3 regions of the Streptomyces sp. NPDC005576 genome follow, and region 3 is predicted to be linked to each of the others. Evidence: riboswitches for the same ligand, from Rfam matches in the RefSeq annotation. Region 3 holds a riboswitch; each other region holds the start of a gene.
What was found. Region 3 has a riboswitch for cyclic di-AMP ahead of ACFYPN_RS32785 (M23 family metallopeptidase). Riboswitches for the same ligand answer to the same signal wherever they lie in the genome.
Positions count from the first base shown of each region.

Region 1 (5,319 bases), on a different contig from region 3:
AAGGGCGGCTCCGCCTCACCCTCGGCGAATCCGCGCATGAACTCGGGCCCGGGGACAGCGCCCACTTCGACTCGCTCACCCCGCACCGGATCGCGGCTGCCGGGCCGGAGGGCGCCGAGCTGATCTTCGTACACACCCTGTTGCAGAGCCCCGCCGCCGAGCTGTGCCTCGGCGACGGGACCCGCCGGCGCTGACCGCGCCCGGCACCCTGGCGCCGAGCCCATTCCACGAACGCCCCGACCCGGGCGTTCGGCAGAGAGGACCGTCATGTCCGATTCGGAGCACTACGACCCGCTGACCCCCCGGCAGACCGGCGAGGTCCGGGACACCCAGGAGCGGAAGATGCCGCGCGGGATGGTCATCCGGCTCGTCGCCTACCTGGTGGCCGGGCACGTCGTCGCGGCCTTCCTCTACATCCTGTTCGCCGTCGCCGGCGGCAACCGGTAGCGGGTCCCGCTCACGCCGGGGCGGCCCCACGGCGACGGTCCCGACTCGCCGCTGCGGGGCTCCCCGCCCCAGCCCGATCCAGCCCGATCCGGACGCACGGACTCAGTCCAGCAGCCTCTCGCGCAGTCGCTCCCGGACCTCCCCGGACAGTCCCAGCCCCTCGGCGAAGTAGCGCTCCGAGGTGCTCCACTCCTCCTCGATGGTGGCGAAGGCGGCGTCCAGGTAGTCGATGTGCGCGCCGAAGAGCGGGTTGAGCAGGCTCAGCACCTCGGCGGAGACCGCGGGGTCCGCGCTGTCGCCGCGCCGCAGCCGGTACCGGCGGTGGGCGTCGTTGGACTTGAGGTAGTCCGCCGCGATGGCCTCGCGCTCCACCCCGACCGCCAGCAGGGTCACCGCCATCGTCAGACCCGCCCGGTCCTTGCCCGCCGCGCAGTGCATCAGCGCCGGCACGCTGTCCTCCGCCAGCGCGTGCAGTACCCGGCTGTGCTCGGCCGTGCGGTCGGTGATGATCGAGCGGTACGACGCGAGCATGCGCGCCCTGCCCTTGCCGTCGGCGAGCAGCGAGCGCAGTTGAGCGAGGTCGCCCTCCCGCACCAGACGCCAGAAACCCGCCCCGTCGGCGGGGTCCGAGAGCGGGATGCGGACGTTGCGCACACCCGGCAGCTCCACGTCGAAGCCGTCGAGCTTCTGGTCGGCCGCATTGCGGAAGTCGAAGACCGTGTGAAGGCCGAGCCGGCCGAGGAAGACGGCGTCCTCAGCGGTGGCGGCGGCGAGGTGACCGCTGCGGAACAGCCTCCCGTGCCGTACCCGTCGTCCGTCGGTGGTGGGCAGTCCGCCCACGTCCCGGAAGTTACGGACCCCGCTCAGCTCGGGCTCGGCCGGCGAGAACTGCGGCACCTGCGTCACAGCGGCTCCTCGGTGCTTCTGGGCGCCGGCGCTGCTCGCCGACGTCGGCTCGTCGCGACCCTACGACATCGCTCCTCGGACCCGAAGTGCCGCGGGCGGCTCCTCGGTCGCTGAGGAACCGTCATCAGTGACCTGCGCGACATGTCCGTAATGTATTGAATTTAGCCAACATCATCCGTTTATGGGGGAAATGGTGGGTGATCTGGTGAGCGGGATCATATCCGTGACCCTGCGTGGCCGAGTCGCCGGAGGGCGGTCCTTCCGCCGTGCGGAATGCCAAGATCCATAATCCACGGAGGGTGACCGGTAAAGCGGGCCGATATCGCCACGGGGATTCCGTTCCGCTTGCGATGGCTTGTTCCGTCCGGCCCGGCTCGATTACGTTCACCATCACTCCGGACGGACCGCCTAATCCTGCCGCCGTCCGGAATTCGCACTCACTGATGCGTGGCAGGAGCGGGGGACCCAGGTAAGCCGCCGACCGGAGTTGTTCCGGACGGCTCGGGGTGAAGTCGCGTTTCCATGCGACCGGGCATCTCCAGCCCGAACCCGACAGCTCACCTCGTAGGCGCCGGAGAGGAATTCACCATGCCCATCCCGGGTAAGCACCGTCGTAAGAAGTCCGGCCCGATCGCTCGCGGCGTCCTCGCCGTAGGAGCCGGCGGCGCCGTTCTCGCCCTGCCGCTCCTCGGAGCCACGGGCGCCCACGCCGCTGAGCAGTCGGCCCCCGCCGCTGCCCAGTCCGCCCAGCAGTCCGCCCAGACCTACAAGGTCGTCCCGGGCGACTACCTGGCGAAGATCGCCGCCCAGCACAAGATCAAGGGTGGCTGGGAGAAGCTCTACCAGGACAACCGCGAGGTCGTCGGCGGCAACCCGAGCCTGATCCTCCCGGGCATGAAGCTGACGCTCGGCGCCCAGGCGTCCGGCTCGGCGTCCACGGCGTCCTCCTCGGCCGCCTCCTCCGCGAAGGCCGAGACGAAGACCGAGGTCAAGACCGAGGCGAAGACGGCGGCCACGACCGGAACGAAGACCGCCCCGGCGACCGCGACGGAGTCCGCCGCGACCGCCACCAATGCCGCTGACAGCAACAGCTCCGGCTGGACCACCCCGGTGGCCAACGCGACCGTCACGACCCAGTACCACGCCTCCGGCTCCATGTGGTCCAGCGGTTACCACACCGGCTCCGACTTCAGCGCCGCCACCGGCACCGTCATCCGCGCCGTCGGCCCCGGCACCGTCGTCTCCGCCGGCTACGACGGCGCCTACGGCAACGAGGTCATCATCAAGCACGCCGACGGCATGTACTCCCAGTACGCGCACCAGTCGCAGCTGATGGTCCAGGCCGGCCAGACCGTCACCGGCGGCCAGCGGATCGGCCTCTCGGGTGCCACCGGCAACGTCACCGGCCCGCACCTCCACTTCGAGATCCGCACCACCCCGAGCTACGGCTCGGACGTGGACCCGATCGCCTACCTGCGTCTCCACGGCGTCTCCATCTGAGACAACTCCGCTTGACGGTCGTCACGATCCGTCAGGGCTTGGAGGGGCGGTACGCGCAAGCGTGCCGCCCCTCTACTTATTCCGGCTTTACCAAAAACTGACCGGGTGGTCTATCTCACCCCACGTCAACCCCCTCTTACGGTCGCACAGGTCACATGGGAAGAGGCAGGATATGTGGTCGTGGCAGACGGTTCGAGAATCCAGAAGACAGACATCATCGGGTCGTACGCGGCGATCGGCGACAGTTTCACCGAAGGAGTGGGAGACCCCGGACCCGACGGGACTTATGTCGGCTGGGCGGACCGTTTCGCGGTTCTCCTCGCGGATCAGCTTCCCGTCCTCGACGGGGCGACGAACTCCGATTCCCCGCACGGAGAATTCCGGTACGCCAATCTCGCGGTACGCGGACGACTCCTCGACCAGATCGTCGAGGAGCAGGTACCCCGCGCCAAGAAGCTCGCCCCGGACCTGGTGAGCTTCTGTGCCGGGGGCAACGACGTCATCCGGCCCGGCACGGACCCCGACGACCTGGCCGAACGCTTCGAGCGCGCGGTCGCCGAACTCACCGACGCGGTCGGCACCGTCATGGTCACCACCGGCTTCGACACCCGCGGCGTGCCGGTGCTGCGCCACATGCGCGGCAAGATCGCCACCTACAACGTCCACCTGCGGGCCATCGCGGACCGCTACCACTGCCCGGTGCTCGACCTCTGGTCCCTCCGCTCGATCCAGGACCGCCGGGCCTGGGACAACGACCGGCTGCACCTCTCGGCCGAGGGACACACCCGGGTGGCGTTGCGCGCCGCGCAGGTCCTCGGTCTGGAGACCCCGGCCGACCCCGACCAGCCGTGGCCCCCGCAGGCCCAGCGCAACACCTACGAAGTGCGGCGCGACAACATCCAGTGGGCCCGCGAGTACCTGGTGCCGTGGATAGGCCGCCGCCTGCGCGGTGAGTCCTCCGGCGACGAGGTCGCCGCTAAGCGGCCGGACCTGCTGCCGCTCTGAGCGGTGTGACCCCGCGGCCCACCAGGGCGTGTCTGATAATTCGCGTCGGATCAGCGGGCGGTGTCCGGCGCGGTGCATCGCAAGGCGGAGGATTGCCCGTGTACTGGATGTACTCGGGCAGTCCGACAACGCCGCGAGGTGCCGTGCCGGGCGCCGCACGCCCGGCGGGAATTGTCAGACACGCCCTACAGCAGGGGAAGCCGGAGACGTGACGGGCCCGCCGACGCTGGCCCGTCCGGCGCCGCCGGAACCCGCTCCAGGACGCCCCCGGCGAACACGTCGTACAACGGCAGCGACTCGAGGTGCACGTACCCGATGTGGCAGTCGCAGACCGCCAGCGGGCAGGCCCTCGGAGCAAGGGCCCGCCGGTAGCTCCCGTCGTAGAGGTTGCCCAGTTGCGCCTTGACGAAATGACACCGCCGCACGGTTCCGTCCCCGTCCACCGAGATCACCGACTCCCCGGTCCGGCAGGGCAGTCCCGCCGAGCGGTGCGGATGCCTGCTGTACGGGAAGAGCGGGTCGAGCGCCGTCCAGCGCTCCGCCTCCACGTCCGTGTACGTACGCCCCTCGGCGGCGTTCACCCACAGGTACACCTGCTCCGGCAGGGCCGCGCGCAGCCTTCGCGCCTCGGGGAGGTGCTCCTCGAAACCTACGACCCCGACGCTGTACCGCACCCCCGCCGCGGTCAGCTCCAGGCATCTGCCGAGGAACCGGTCGTACGGGGTCTGCCCCGGGTGGTACGTGCACCAGAGCGCCACCCGGCCCGGGGCCGCCTCGGAGAGCCACCCGGTCCTGCCGCTGAGATTCGTCTGGATCGCGACCCGCGCCACCTGCGGCAGACGGGACAGCTCGACCAGCGCCCGCCGGTACCAGGACCGCACCAGCCCTTCGCCCCACGGGGTGAAGAGCACCGAGACGCGATCCTCGGTCTGGGCGGCGACCCACGCCGTGAAGCGTTCGAGCGCCGCCCGGTCGGCCGACAGCTGCTCCCGGCTGTCCCGCCTCTTGGCGAACGGGCAGTACGGGCAGTCGTAGTCGCACGAGGCGAGCGGGCCCCGGTAGAGGATCGTCAGGTCCACGGGCCGCTCCTCACTACTTCGTCTCGTACGCGGCCATCGCGGCGCGTACGGCGGGGGAGAAGAGCGCGGGGCCGACCGCGTCGGAGTGGGCGAGTCCTTCGGGGGAGAGCCGGAGTACCGCGTCCGCTTCCCCGTCCTCGTCCAGCCAGCCGAGCGCCGCGAAGCGCGCCAGCTCGTTCGGGAAGTCCTCATGCGGGTCGCTGCCGAACCGCTGCCGGTATTCGGCACGCGGCAGCCCGGCGGCTTGGAGCAGCGATTGCAGCAGGTGGCGGCGGCGCGACTCCCCGTCGTCGACGCGCCGACCGGTTTCCGCCCGGGAGAAGTCCTCGGTGGCGGTGAAATCGTCGATGATGTGGCGGATCTTCGGCATGCCGACGGCGTA
Region 1 is NZ_JBIAJC010000014.1:126,383-131,701, reverse strand. Features, by position in the region: gene ACFYPN_RS24865 (XRE family transcriptional regulator) at 1-194, shown strand, start outside; gene ACFYPN_RS24860 (DUF6126 family protein) at 268-447, shown strand; gene ACFYPN_RS24855 (tyrosine-protein phosphatase) at 550-1,353, opposite strand; cyclic di-AMP (ydaO/yuaA leader) riboswitch at 1,782-1,937, shown strand; gene ACFYPN_RS24850 (LysM peptidoglycan-binding domain-containing M23 family metallopeptidase) at 1,942-2,853, shown strand; gene ACFYPN_RS24845 (SGNH/GDSL hydrolase family protein) at 3,028-3,858, shown strand; gene ACFYPN_RS24840 (STM4011 family radical SAM protein) at 4,044-4,937, opposite strand; gene ACFYPN_RS24835 (STM4012 family radical SAM protein) at 4,951-5,319, opposite strand, start outside.
Region 1: it holds a riboswitch for cyclic di-AMP, as region 3 does, so the genes downstream of both, ACFYPN_RS24850 (LysM peptidoglycan-binding domain-containing M23 family metallopeptidase) here and ACFYPN_RS32785 (M23 family metallopeptidase) in region 3, are expected to answer to the same signal.

Region 2 (5,319 bases), on a different contig from region 3:
GGACGAAGCCGGCCTCCTTGATGGCCTCGACGATGAGGTCGAGGGCGGCGCGGTTGGACTCGAGGTTCGGGGCGAAGCCGCCCTCGTCGCCGAGACCGGTGGAGAGGCCCTTGGTCTTGAGGACCTTCTTCAGCGTGTGGTACGTCTCCGCACCCCAGCGCAGGGCCTCGGAGAAGGACTCCGCGCCGATCGGGGCGATCATGAACTCCTGGATGTCGACGTTGGAGTCGGCGTGCGACCCACCGTTCAGGATGTTCATCATCGGAACGGGCAGCAGGTGCGCGTTCGGGCCGCCGAGGTAGCGGAAGAGCGGGAGGTCGGCGGCCTCGGAGGCGGCGTGGGCCACGGCCAGCGAGACGCCGAGGATGGCGTTGGCGCCGAGCGAGCCCTTGTTCTCCGTGGCGTCCAGGTCGCACATCGCCTGGTCGATCAGGCGCTGCTCGGTGGCGTCGTAGCCGACGAGCTCCGGGCCGATCTGCTCGATGACGGCGAGGACGGCCTTCTCGACACCCTTGCCCAGGTAACGCTTGGGGTCACCGTCGCGAAGCTCGACGGCTTCGAACGCTCCGGTGGAGGCGCCGGACGGAACGGCAGCACGGCCCGTGCTGCCGTCGTCGAGACCAACTTCGACCTCGACCGTGGGGTTACCCCGCGAGTCGAGGATTTCCCGGGCTACGACGACGTCGATGGACGGCACGAGCATCTCCTTCTGGCGATGTGACGCTGACTGTGCGGGGCTCTTCAGCCTTGCGACTAGAGCCTAACCGGACACAGGACATCGGCCAGCCGACCGTCCGTCCAGTGACACGACGAGCCTACACATTGTTTCCGTACGGAACATAACGTCGGGCGGTACGGCGTCCGGCAGTTCGCGGTACGGCGGGGGAAGCGGCCCGCGGGCGGGAGTGGGAAAGGGCCCTGGCCCGGTGCGCGGGGGGAGTGCGCGCCGGGCCAGGGAGAGGGAAGGGGGTGCCGCCGGACACCGCCGTTCCGGGGAGGAGTGGTTCGTGCTTACTTCAGGTGGAGCTGCTGACCCGGGAAGATGAGGTCGGCGTCGTCGACGATGTCGTGGTTCAGCTTGAACAGCTTCTGCCAGCCACCCTTGACGCCCTGCTTGTCGGCGATGGTGCTGAGGGTGTCGCCGGTGACGACCTTGTACTCGCCGTCGCCCTTCTCGACCTTGCCGCCGGTCGGGGTGGTGACGGTCTCGGACTTCGCGGCCGGACGCTCCTCGCTGCGGGAGGCGGCCTGCGAGTCGGTGGTGCGGTCCGGCGTCGCCGTGGCGGCGCTGTCCTCGGTCGCGGTCGAGCCGGTGCTCGTGGAGGTGTCGGTGCTCGTGGAGGTGTCGGTGCTCGCGGAGGAGCCCGTGTCGACGCCCGGGGTCACACCGTCATTGGTGAGGTTGCCGGCGCCGGCGCAGGACCAGGCGCCCGGACCCTGGAGGTCGAGCAGCACCTCGGCGGTGGCGATCTGCTGGTCCTTGGTGGCCAGGTCGGCGCGGGGGGCGTACTTCGTACCGCCGGCGGCGGCCCAGCTGGACTGCGAGAACTGCAGTCCGCCGTAGTAACCGTTGCCGGTGTTGATGGACCAGTTGCCACCGGACTCGCACTGGGCGACGGCGTCCCAGGTGGCGACCGAGGCGGCGGAAGCGTTGGTGGCGCCCATCAGCGGGAGGGCGATGGCGGCACCTGCGACGCCGGCGAGCGTGGCCATACGGACGGCCTTGGACGAGCGGCGGTGCTTACCGTTGCTGGACAGCAGCATGGAGGATCTCCTCACCGACGCCTACGAGGTGAGCTGTCGGGTTCGGGCCAATGAGTGCCCGGCCACACGTCCTTGCGTGTGGCTTAACCCCTAGCCGGTCCCGGCCCGCCCCTCGTTTCCGACGGGCCGTCCGATACCGGCGGCTTACCTGGGTCCCCCGCTCCTGCCTACGGCGCTTTACGCGTCTGTTCCCTTCGACCGACGGCAGGATTCGGCGTGACGGTCGACGGGGCCCGCGGTGCGAGCGGTTCCGACCGTAAACAGAGGGCGCCCCTACATTCAATGATGGTTATATCGGACAATCAGACCTTACTGGCCATGCTCGAATTCCCGTTTTCGCAGGTCAAAGCGGACATCCGCGAGCCTCTGTGACCGCGACACGCCAGAACAGTGAAGAGACCCATGTCTCACTTTCGCAAAAGTGGACATAGGCCCCTTAACTACCCCTCTTTTTGAGGTGTTTTCCCGAATTTGATCACTTGGCGGGGGCGGTCTCCGCCGTGTCGGGAGCGGTCTCCGGCGTGTCGGAGGCGGCTGCGGTCGTGTTCGGAGCGGAGTCGGCCCCTCCGGAGAGGGTCGGCGCGCTCAGATCGAGCTCCTGGCCGGGCAGGATCAGGTCGGGGTCCGATCCGATCACTTCCTCGTTGGCCTGGTAGAGCTTGGTCCAGCCGTCGGAAAGGTGCTGCGCGTCGGCGATCGCGGAGAGGTTGTCGCCGGTCCGGACCGTGTACGTGCCGTCCGTCGCGAGCGTCGTGTCCTCGCGCGCGTCGGTGCCGCCGCGCGAGGCGTGCCGGCCGGTCTCGCGCGAGGCGTCGGAGGACGCCTCGTCCACGTCGGGCGTCCCGCGGTGCTTGCCGCCGGTCGTGGTGTCAGCGGTGGGGTCACCGGTTGCCGTGCCGGCCGTCGCGCCGCTCTCCGTACCGCTCTTCCCGGGCGTGGTGCTGCCCGGGCTGGCCGATCCGGTGGGCGAGGGAGTCACGGAGGCGTCGGGGCTCGGCGTGGTGCTGCCGCCGGTGGAACCGGTCGTGCCGCCGGAGTCCGAGGCGCCGGTCGAGCCCGAGGCGCGCTTCGACCCCGTGGTGCCGGTCGAAGCGGGGGCGCCGTCCGCGTCCGGGATGATGCCGGCCGAGGCGCCCGCGTTCGTGGCGGACGTGGAGCCGGGGTCGACACCGATCAGGGACCCCGCGGGCGCCAGCCCGGAGATCACCGCGCACCCGGGCCACGCCTGCGGGCCCTTGGCGTCGAGGACCTTCTCCGCCACGGCTATCTGCTGGGTACGGCTGGCGAGGTCCGCGCGCTGCGCGTAGTCCGTGCCGCCGTAGCTCGCCCAGGTCTCCTGGGAGAACTGCAGTCCGCCGTAGTAACCGTTGCCGAAATCTGCGCTCCAGGTGCCGCCGCTCTCGCATTCGGCGACCTTGTCCCAGGTGGTCGCGTCCGCGGCGCCGGCGCTGGTCGCGGCGAGGAGCGGAATCGCGAGGGCGGAGCCTGTCACGCCGGCTGCGACGACGATGGCGGGTGCCTGGCGAGGGCGGCGGTGTCTGCCGTTCGCGGAGCCCATGGGAGTGCCTTCCGTGTGACTGACGGGTGAACTGATGCGTCGAACCGTGAACCTAGCGGGACTCGAACGTGTGTCACAAGTCGATGCCCCGCAGATCACGTGAACATCACAGTGTTGACGTAGCGTCACCTTCGCCGAGCGCTGGTCCGGGGGTGAACTCCACCGGAAGGGTGCGCAGTCCACGCATGATGAGCCCTCCGCGCCAGCGCAAATCAGCCATTTCTCCCGCAAGGCGCAGGTCGGGAAGGCGTCTCAGCAAAGTCGCGAGGGCGGTCCTCCCCTCGAGGCGGGCGAGTGGCGCACCCACGCAGTAGTGGATGCCGTGGCCGTAGCCGAGGTGCTGATTGTCACGCCGCGCGAGGTCGAGCGTGTCGGGTGCCTCGAAGCGCGCGGGGTCGCGGTCGGCCGCCGCGAGCACCACGAGTACGGGGTCGCCGGCCGCGATCTCCTCGCCGCCGAGGGTCAGCGGTTCGGTGGCGTACCGCCAGGTGGCCAGCTCCACCGGGCCGTCGAAGCGGAGCAGCTCCTCGATGCCGCTGGCGAGCAGCTCCTCCTCTCCCGCCTCCAGGGAGGCTTCGAGGCGGGCGCGCTCCCCGGGGTGGCGGAGCAGCGAGTAGGTGCCGTTGCCGATGAGGTTGACGGTGGTCTCGAAGCCGGCGAAGAGAAGGATGAACGCCATGGCGGCGGCCTCGTTCTCCGTGAGGTGCTCGCCGTGGTCGCTGGTCCGGATGAGCTCGGAGATCAGGTCGTCGCCCGGGTTCTCCCGTTTGCGGTGGATCAGTTCGGCGAGGTAGGCGCGCATCCGCTTCACCGAGCGCGCCACTCCGCCGCGTGGGCCGCCGCCGTGGCGGATCATCATCCCCGCCCAGTCCCGGAAGTCGTCCTGGTCCTCTTCGGGCACCCCGAGGAGGTCGCAGATCGCGTAGATGGGGAGCGGGAAGGCGAAGTCGTGGATGAGGTCGGCGGTGCCCTCGGTCACGAACCGGTCGATGAGCCGGTCCGTCAGCTCCTGCACGCGGGGCGCGAACTCCGCGACCCGGCGCGGGGTGAATGCCTTGGACACGAGCCGGCGCAGCCGGGTGTGGTCCGGCGGGTCGATGTTGAGCAGATGGGTCATCAGCTCGGCCTTGCGCTCCCCCGGGATTCCCGTCCTCCCCTTGGCGTGCGCCGACCCGGCGTGGTGCACCGGGTTCTTGGAGAGCCGGTTGTCGGCGAGCGCGTGGCGCGCGTCGGCGTACCGGGTGACCAGCCAGGCCTCGACCCCGCTGGGCAGCGTGGTGCGGTGCACCGGGCTGTGCTCGCGGAGCCAGGCGTACGCCGGGTACGGATCGGTCGCGAACTCCCAGGTGAAGAGCTCGGGGGCGGCGGGCGCACCGTGCGCGGGGCAGCCGGCGGGGGCGACGGAGCCGGGGCCGGTGGGGCTGTCGGGGCTGTCCGGGCTGTCCGGGCTGTCCGGGCTGTCCGGGCTGTCCGGGCTGTCGGGGCTGTCGGGGCTGTCCGGGCTGTCGTTCACTGGGCGATCACTCGTCGACGGTATCCGGGGCGCCCGCGCCCTCCGCCGCGAGGATCGCGTCCCGGTAGGCGCGGGCCGCCGCGCGCAGGGCCGCTTCCGGGTCGACGCCCTCGGCCTCGGCGCGGACGGCGAGGGCGAGCAGTTCGTAGCCGAGAGTGTCGCCGGTGGGCGGGGCGACCTCCAGGCCCGCGCTCCGGACCCGGCTGCCCAGCTTCGCCGCGAGGGCGAGCGCGGGCTGACCGAGCGGGACGCCCTCGGTGACGGAGTCGCGCCGCTTCTCGGCCGCCTTGGTGCGCAGCCAGTGCGCGTGGACGTCCTCGGCGGTCTCGGCGGTCTCGTCGCCGAAGATGTGCGGGTGGCGGCGGATCAGCTTCTCCACCAGCCCGCCGGCCACGTCGTCGATGGCGAAGGGCGCCTCCGGGTCCTCCTCGGCGATCCGCGCGTGGAAGACGACCTGGAGGAGCACGTCCCCGAGCTCCTCGCG
Region 2 is NZ_JBIAJC010000004.1:222,657-227,975, forward strand. Features, by position in the region: gene eno (phosphopyruvate hydratase) at 1-703, opposite strand, end outside; gene ACFYPN_RS09095 (transglycosylase family protein) at 1,012-1,764, opposite strand; cyclic di-AMP (ydaO/yuaA leader) riboswitch at 1,768-1,949, opposite strand; gene ACFYPN_RS09100 (transglycosylase family protein) at 2,240-3,322, opposite strand; gene ACFYPN_RS09105 (cytochrome P450) at 3,429-4,835, opposite strand; gene ACFYPN_RS09110 (nucleoside triphosphate pyrophosphohydrolase) at 4,843-5,319, opposite strand, start outside.
Region 2: it holds a riboswitch for cyclic di-AMP, as region 3 does, so the genes downstream of both, ACFYPN_RS09095 (transglycosylase family protein) here and ACFYPN_RS32785 (M23 family metallopeptidase) in region 3, are expected to answer to the same signal.

Region 3 (5,319 bases):
GGACAAGGATCAATCCCCCCACCCCACCGGGCCGGTGCACCCGGCGTACGCCGGCGGTGGGGGGCGCTCGAAGGGGAGCCGTGCGCTCCCCCCTATGGACGACGGGGAGTCGCCGCGCGGCGCGGTTCGGGATAGCCCGGGCGGGGAACGGTAGGTTCCGCAGCCGTGGCGGGACAGGGCAGGAGAAGCGCAGAGGTGGGGAAACGGCTGTACGGGGATGGCTGGACGTCCGGGGGTGTGAGCGCCCGGCGGTTCGTGCGGGTCCTGCCTGCCCTGCTCATCGTGGGCGGGCTCGTCTTCGACATCGCGTCACCGCCACGCTTCACGGCGGTGCCCCTGTTCGTCGCTGCTCCCCTGATCGCCGCGCCGTTCGCCTCCCGGGCCGGCACCGTCCGGATCGGCGTCGCGTCGCTGACCGCCGTCATCGCGATGCGGGTGTACGTGGGAACGCTCGGGCAGATCGTTCCGATCATCGAGACGCTCACCGTGGCCACCGCGGCCGTGTTGGCGCTCGTCATCAACGGAGTCGTCCGACGCGGCAACGAGCAGCTCGCCTCTGCCCGGATCATCGCGGAGACCGCCATGCGCGCGGTGCTTCCCGTGCCGGCCGACCGGGTCGGCGGACTCCACGTCGCCGCGCGGTACGAGGCGGCGCAGGCGGACGAGTACGTCGGCGGAGACCTGTTCGCCGTCGCGGACACCCCGTACGGGGTACGCCTCGTACTGGGCGACGTCCGGGGCAAGGGGCTCGACGCGGTGGAGGCGGTGGCGGTGATCATCGGCGCGTTCCGGGAGGCCGCCGAGCAGGAGGAGTCGCTGGAGGGGGTGGCGCAGCGGCTGGAGCGCGCGCTGGCCAGGGACGCGGCGCGGCGCGGGGGGCTCGATCCGGTGGAGGGATTCGTCACCGCGGTGCTCGCCGAGATTCCGCCGGGCTCCGAGACACTGCGGATCGTCAACCGGGGCCACCCCGAACCGTTGCTGCTGCATGCCGGAGGAGCGCTGGACGTGCTGCGGCCCAGTACGCCCGCGCTGCCGCTCGGCATGGCCCTGGGCACCTGGCCGGACCGGGTGGACGAGTGGGACCTCCCGCCGGGCGCGACGCTGTTGACCTACACGGACGGGCTCTCCGAGGCGCGCGACCGGGCGGGTGTGTTCTACGACCCGGCGGAGCGGCTGCGCGGCCGGATCTTCCCCGGTCCCGACGAGCTGCTCTCGGCACTCACCGACGACGTCCGGCTGCACACCGGTGGCCGTTCGACGGACGACCTGGCGCTGCTCGCGGTCGCCCGGCCGGCGGAGGACCAGCCGGCACGCCGGACCACCGTGCCGATCGTGGGCCGCTGACGCGATTACGGCCTTCCCGGAGCCTCTGCGATCTCCCTCCGGACGCCGACGGTGTCCGTCGGCGTCCGGCAGTGTCCCTCGGGGCCCGTCGGGGTGGTGTGTGGAGGTTCGGCCGACTCGGCGACGGTCCGTAGCAGCACGGTGCCGCTCGATAACAGATGACATACCGTCAGATAATCCGGGGTGCGGAGTCTGCTCGCAAGTCGCCCCGATGAGTGCATGAATGCCCAGGTAAATCCCGGCCCGAAGCAGGAATGATCAAGGGGAGCGGCTTGGAATCGGAGCCGTCTGTCTATTAACGTTCGATAACGCAGCGCGGTCGTCCCAGCCGTCGTCAGAGACGGCGCCGTGCGCGAGCGCCGAATTCCGCAAGGGAACCGGGGAACCACCTTCTTGGGGTGAATCGGACACCTGTGTCTCGGAAGAGACACCGGGCGTCCGTAGGAGACCTTCCTGCTCCGAACCCGTCAGCTAACCCGGTAGGCGAGAAGGAAGGAAAGGAGTGCGCCCACGTGGCGTCCAACCAGCCTGCCCCCGAGGCCCCGTCACCCTTTGCCACCCGTGAGGGGTTCGGCTTCCCCGGCGACGCCGACAGGGCCTGGGAGGAATGGAACCCCACCGAGGATTCCCTCCGCCCCGTACGCGGCCGGCACCGCGTGGCCAAGCAGCGCGGTCTCGCGCGTAGTTCCACCGTCCTCGGCGTCGGCGTCATCGCGGCCGTCGGTGCGGGCGGCATGGCCACCGCGCAGAGCAAGCCGCCGGTCTCCATCTCCCTTCCCGATTCGCTCGCGGACAGTCTTCCCGACGCCAAGTCCCTCCCCGGGCTGGGTGCTCTGATCACCGCGGTCGAGTCCGACACGCCCACCGCGCCGGTGGTGGCGTCCGCGCCGCTCACCGCGGCCGGGCTCACCACCGCGAAGACCGAGCAGGGTGCCGCCGACGCGGGCGAGGCACTGCGCGCCCGTATCCTCCAGCAGGCCGAGCAGCAGCAGTCCGCCGCCGACGCGGACGCCAAGGCGGCGGAGGAGGCGGCGGCCGCGACCAAGGCCGCCACCGAGGCGGAGAAGCAGCAGGACGCGGCCACGGCGAAGGCCGCGGCGGAGAAGAGGGCGGCCGAGGAGGCCGCGGCGAAGAAGGCCGAGGCCGAGAGACTCGCCAAGCTCGCCGCCAGTTACTCGCTCCCCACCTCCGCGTACACGATCACCTCCACCTTCGGCGAGGCCGGCACCATGTGGGCCTCCGGGCACCACACCGGCCTCGACTTTGCGGCGCCGACCGGTACCCCGGTCAAGGCCGTGCACGGCGGGACGGTCAAGTCGGCGGGCTGGTCGGGCTCGTACGGGTACCGCACGGTCCTGGAACTCGACGACGGTACGGAGATCTGGTACTGCCACCAGTCCTCCATGGACGTCGTCGCCGGCCAGCAGGTCAGCACCGGCGACACCATCGGCCGCGTCGGAGCGACCGGCAATGTCACCGGCCCGCACCTCCACCTCGAAGTCCACACCCCGGACGGCGCCGGCATCGACCCGATGGCCTGGCTGACCGGCATGGGCCTCACGGTCTGACGCCGCCCTCATCCCCGGCAGCCCCGACGCTCCCCCGACGTCAGGGCTGCCGGACCCTCCGTGCTGCCAGGATCCTGCCGGAAGCGCGCCGGAGCCGCTGTTGGAACGGCCGACAAAAGCCGCTTCCGAGGCCCGGAGCCGGAATACGGTCGGGCGTCCGCTCCGTTGAAACCCTCATGGCTACTTCCCTTCGCAAGCTCGGAACGTCCGGCCTCGAGGTCTTCCCGCTCGCTCTCGGCGGCAACGTCTTCGGCTGGACCGCCGACGAGGCGCACTCCTTCGCGGTGCTGGACGCCTACGCCGCGGCCGGCGGCAACTTCGTCGACACCGCCGACTCGTACTCGGCCTGGGCCCCCGGAAACCAGGGCGGCGAGTCGGAGACGCTGATCGGCAAGTGGCTCAAGGCCCGCGGCAACCGCGCGGACGTCGTCGTCGCCACCAAGGTCGGTGCCCACCCCCAGTACCGGGGACTCGCCCCCCACACGATCAAGGGCGCGGTGGAGGAGTCCCTGCGGCGGCTCGACACCGACCACATCGACCTCTACTACACGCACTTCGACGACGAGAGCGTCCCGGTGGAGGAGATCGTCACCGCCCTCGACCACCTGGTGAAGGAGGGCAAGGTCCGCGAGATCGGCGCCTCCAACATCAGCCCCGAGCGCCTGCGCGCCTCGCTCGCGTTCTCCGAGCGCGAGGGGCTGGCCCGGTACGTCGCCCTCCAGCCGCACTACAACCTGGTCTCCCGCGACACCTACGAGGGCGCCGCGCAGGACCTCGCCGCCGAGACCGGTCTGGGCGCGGTCCCGTACTACGCGCTGGCCTCGGGCTTCCTCACCGGCAAGTACCGGCCCGGTACGCAGGTGGAGAGCGCCCGCGCCGAGAAGGCCGGGGCGCACCTGGAGTCCGAGCGGGGGCGGAAGGTGCTGGGCGCGCTCGACGCCGTCGCCGAGGCGCGGGGAGCCGAGATCGCCACCGTCGCCCTGGCCTGGCTCGCTTCCCGGACCACGGTCGCGGCGCCGATCGCCTCGGCCCGTACGCCGGAACAGCTCCCGGCACTGCTCGCGGTCGCCGACCTCACGCTGACCGATGAGGAACTGAACCGTCTGACGGAAGCCTCCGCCTGAGCGACGGCCTTATTGCGGGGGTTGCAGATAGGGGTTGTGGCCGCCGTACCGGCGGTGCGGGGGCGGCTGCTGGGGTTCCGCTGGGAGGGCCTGCTGCCCGGCGCCCCCGGGGGGCACCGTGCCCTGTCCGTACGGAGTCGGGGGCGAGGCCCCCTGCGCGCCCGTTGCCGCGGGCCAGGGCTGCTGCCGCGGCGGGTACGGCGACGGGGGCGCGTACCCCCGGGCGTGGGCACCGTGTGCGGCGTGGGCGCCGGGGCCGTACGGACGGGGCACCGGGCGGCGGACTGCCGGGCGGAACACACTGCGGGCCGCGTGGCTCAGCGCGGGGGCCGCGACGTCTCTGCGCTCCCAGAGGTGGTGCAGCAGCTCCTGCTCGCGCGCCGCGAAGTCGCCGCCCACCACGCCGCGCCGGGCGTCCCGCCGCAGCGCGGCCAGCGAGGTCGCGAACGACTCGTACTCCGCGACGGCCCGGGCCGCCGCCCGGCCCCGGGACCGGTCCGACGTCCCGTGCCAGTGCCGCGCGAGGTCCCGGGCCATGCCCCGGGCGCGCATCGAGGCGAGCGCGAGCGGTTCGGCCGGGGTGAGCCAGCCGGCCATCGCGTACGCCGGGAACTCCGCCGCGAGCGTCCGCAGTTCCCGTCCGCGTGACCAGATCGCCAGCCAGGTCAGCAGCCCGAACGCGGGCATCATGGCGGCGCCGTAGACCAGATAGAAGCCGTACGGTCCCCAAGTGGCCGAGCTGTTCCACAAGGCGTGCATGCCCATCGCGAGCAACAGCCCGAGCAGCGGGAGCGCGATCCGGCCCACCCGTCGTCGGCGGCCCCCGGCACGGCTCGCGGCGGCGAGGCCGAATCCGATGCCGGTGAGCGCCGTGAAGACCGGGTGCGCGAAGGGCGACAGGACGATCCGCACGAAGAAGGTGCCGACCGTCAGTGACACGATCCCCACCGTCCCCAGCTGTCGGTCCTCGCCGAAGGCGTTGCCGAGGTAGAGGATGTTCTCGCTGAACGCGAAGCCGGTCGCGGTGAATCCCGCCGCCACGATGCCGTCGACGATCCCGTTGAACTCCCGTCTGCGGAACAGGAAGAGCATCAGCACGGCGGCGCCCTTGGCGCTCTCCTCGACGATCGGCGCGACGACCGTGGCCCCCAGGGTGTCGGCGCCGGCGGGGTCCGCCGAGAGGTTCGCGATCCAGTACGTCGCGAAGGAGTTCGCGACGATCGCGACCAGCGCCGCCGCGCACGAACCCCAGGCGAAGGCGAAGAGGAGATTCCGCCAGGGCG
Region 3 is NZ_JBIAJC010000032.1:18,004-23,322, reverse strand. Features, by position in the region: gene ACFYPN_RS32790 (PP2C family protein-serine/threonine phosphatase) at 196-1,344, shown strand; cyclic di-AMP (ydaO/yuaA leader) riboswitch at 1,692-1,845, shown strand; gene ACFYPN_RS32785 (M23 family metallopeptidase) at 1,857-2,912, shown strand; gene ACFYPN_RS32780 (aldo/keto reductase) at 3,089-4,036, shown strand; gene ACFYPN_RS32775 (PrsW family glutamic-type intramembrane protease) at 4,046-5,319, opposite strand, start outside.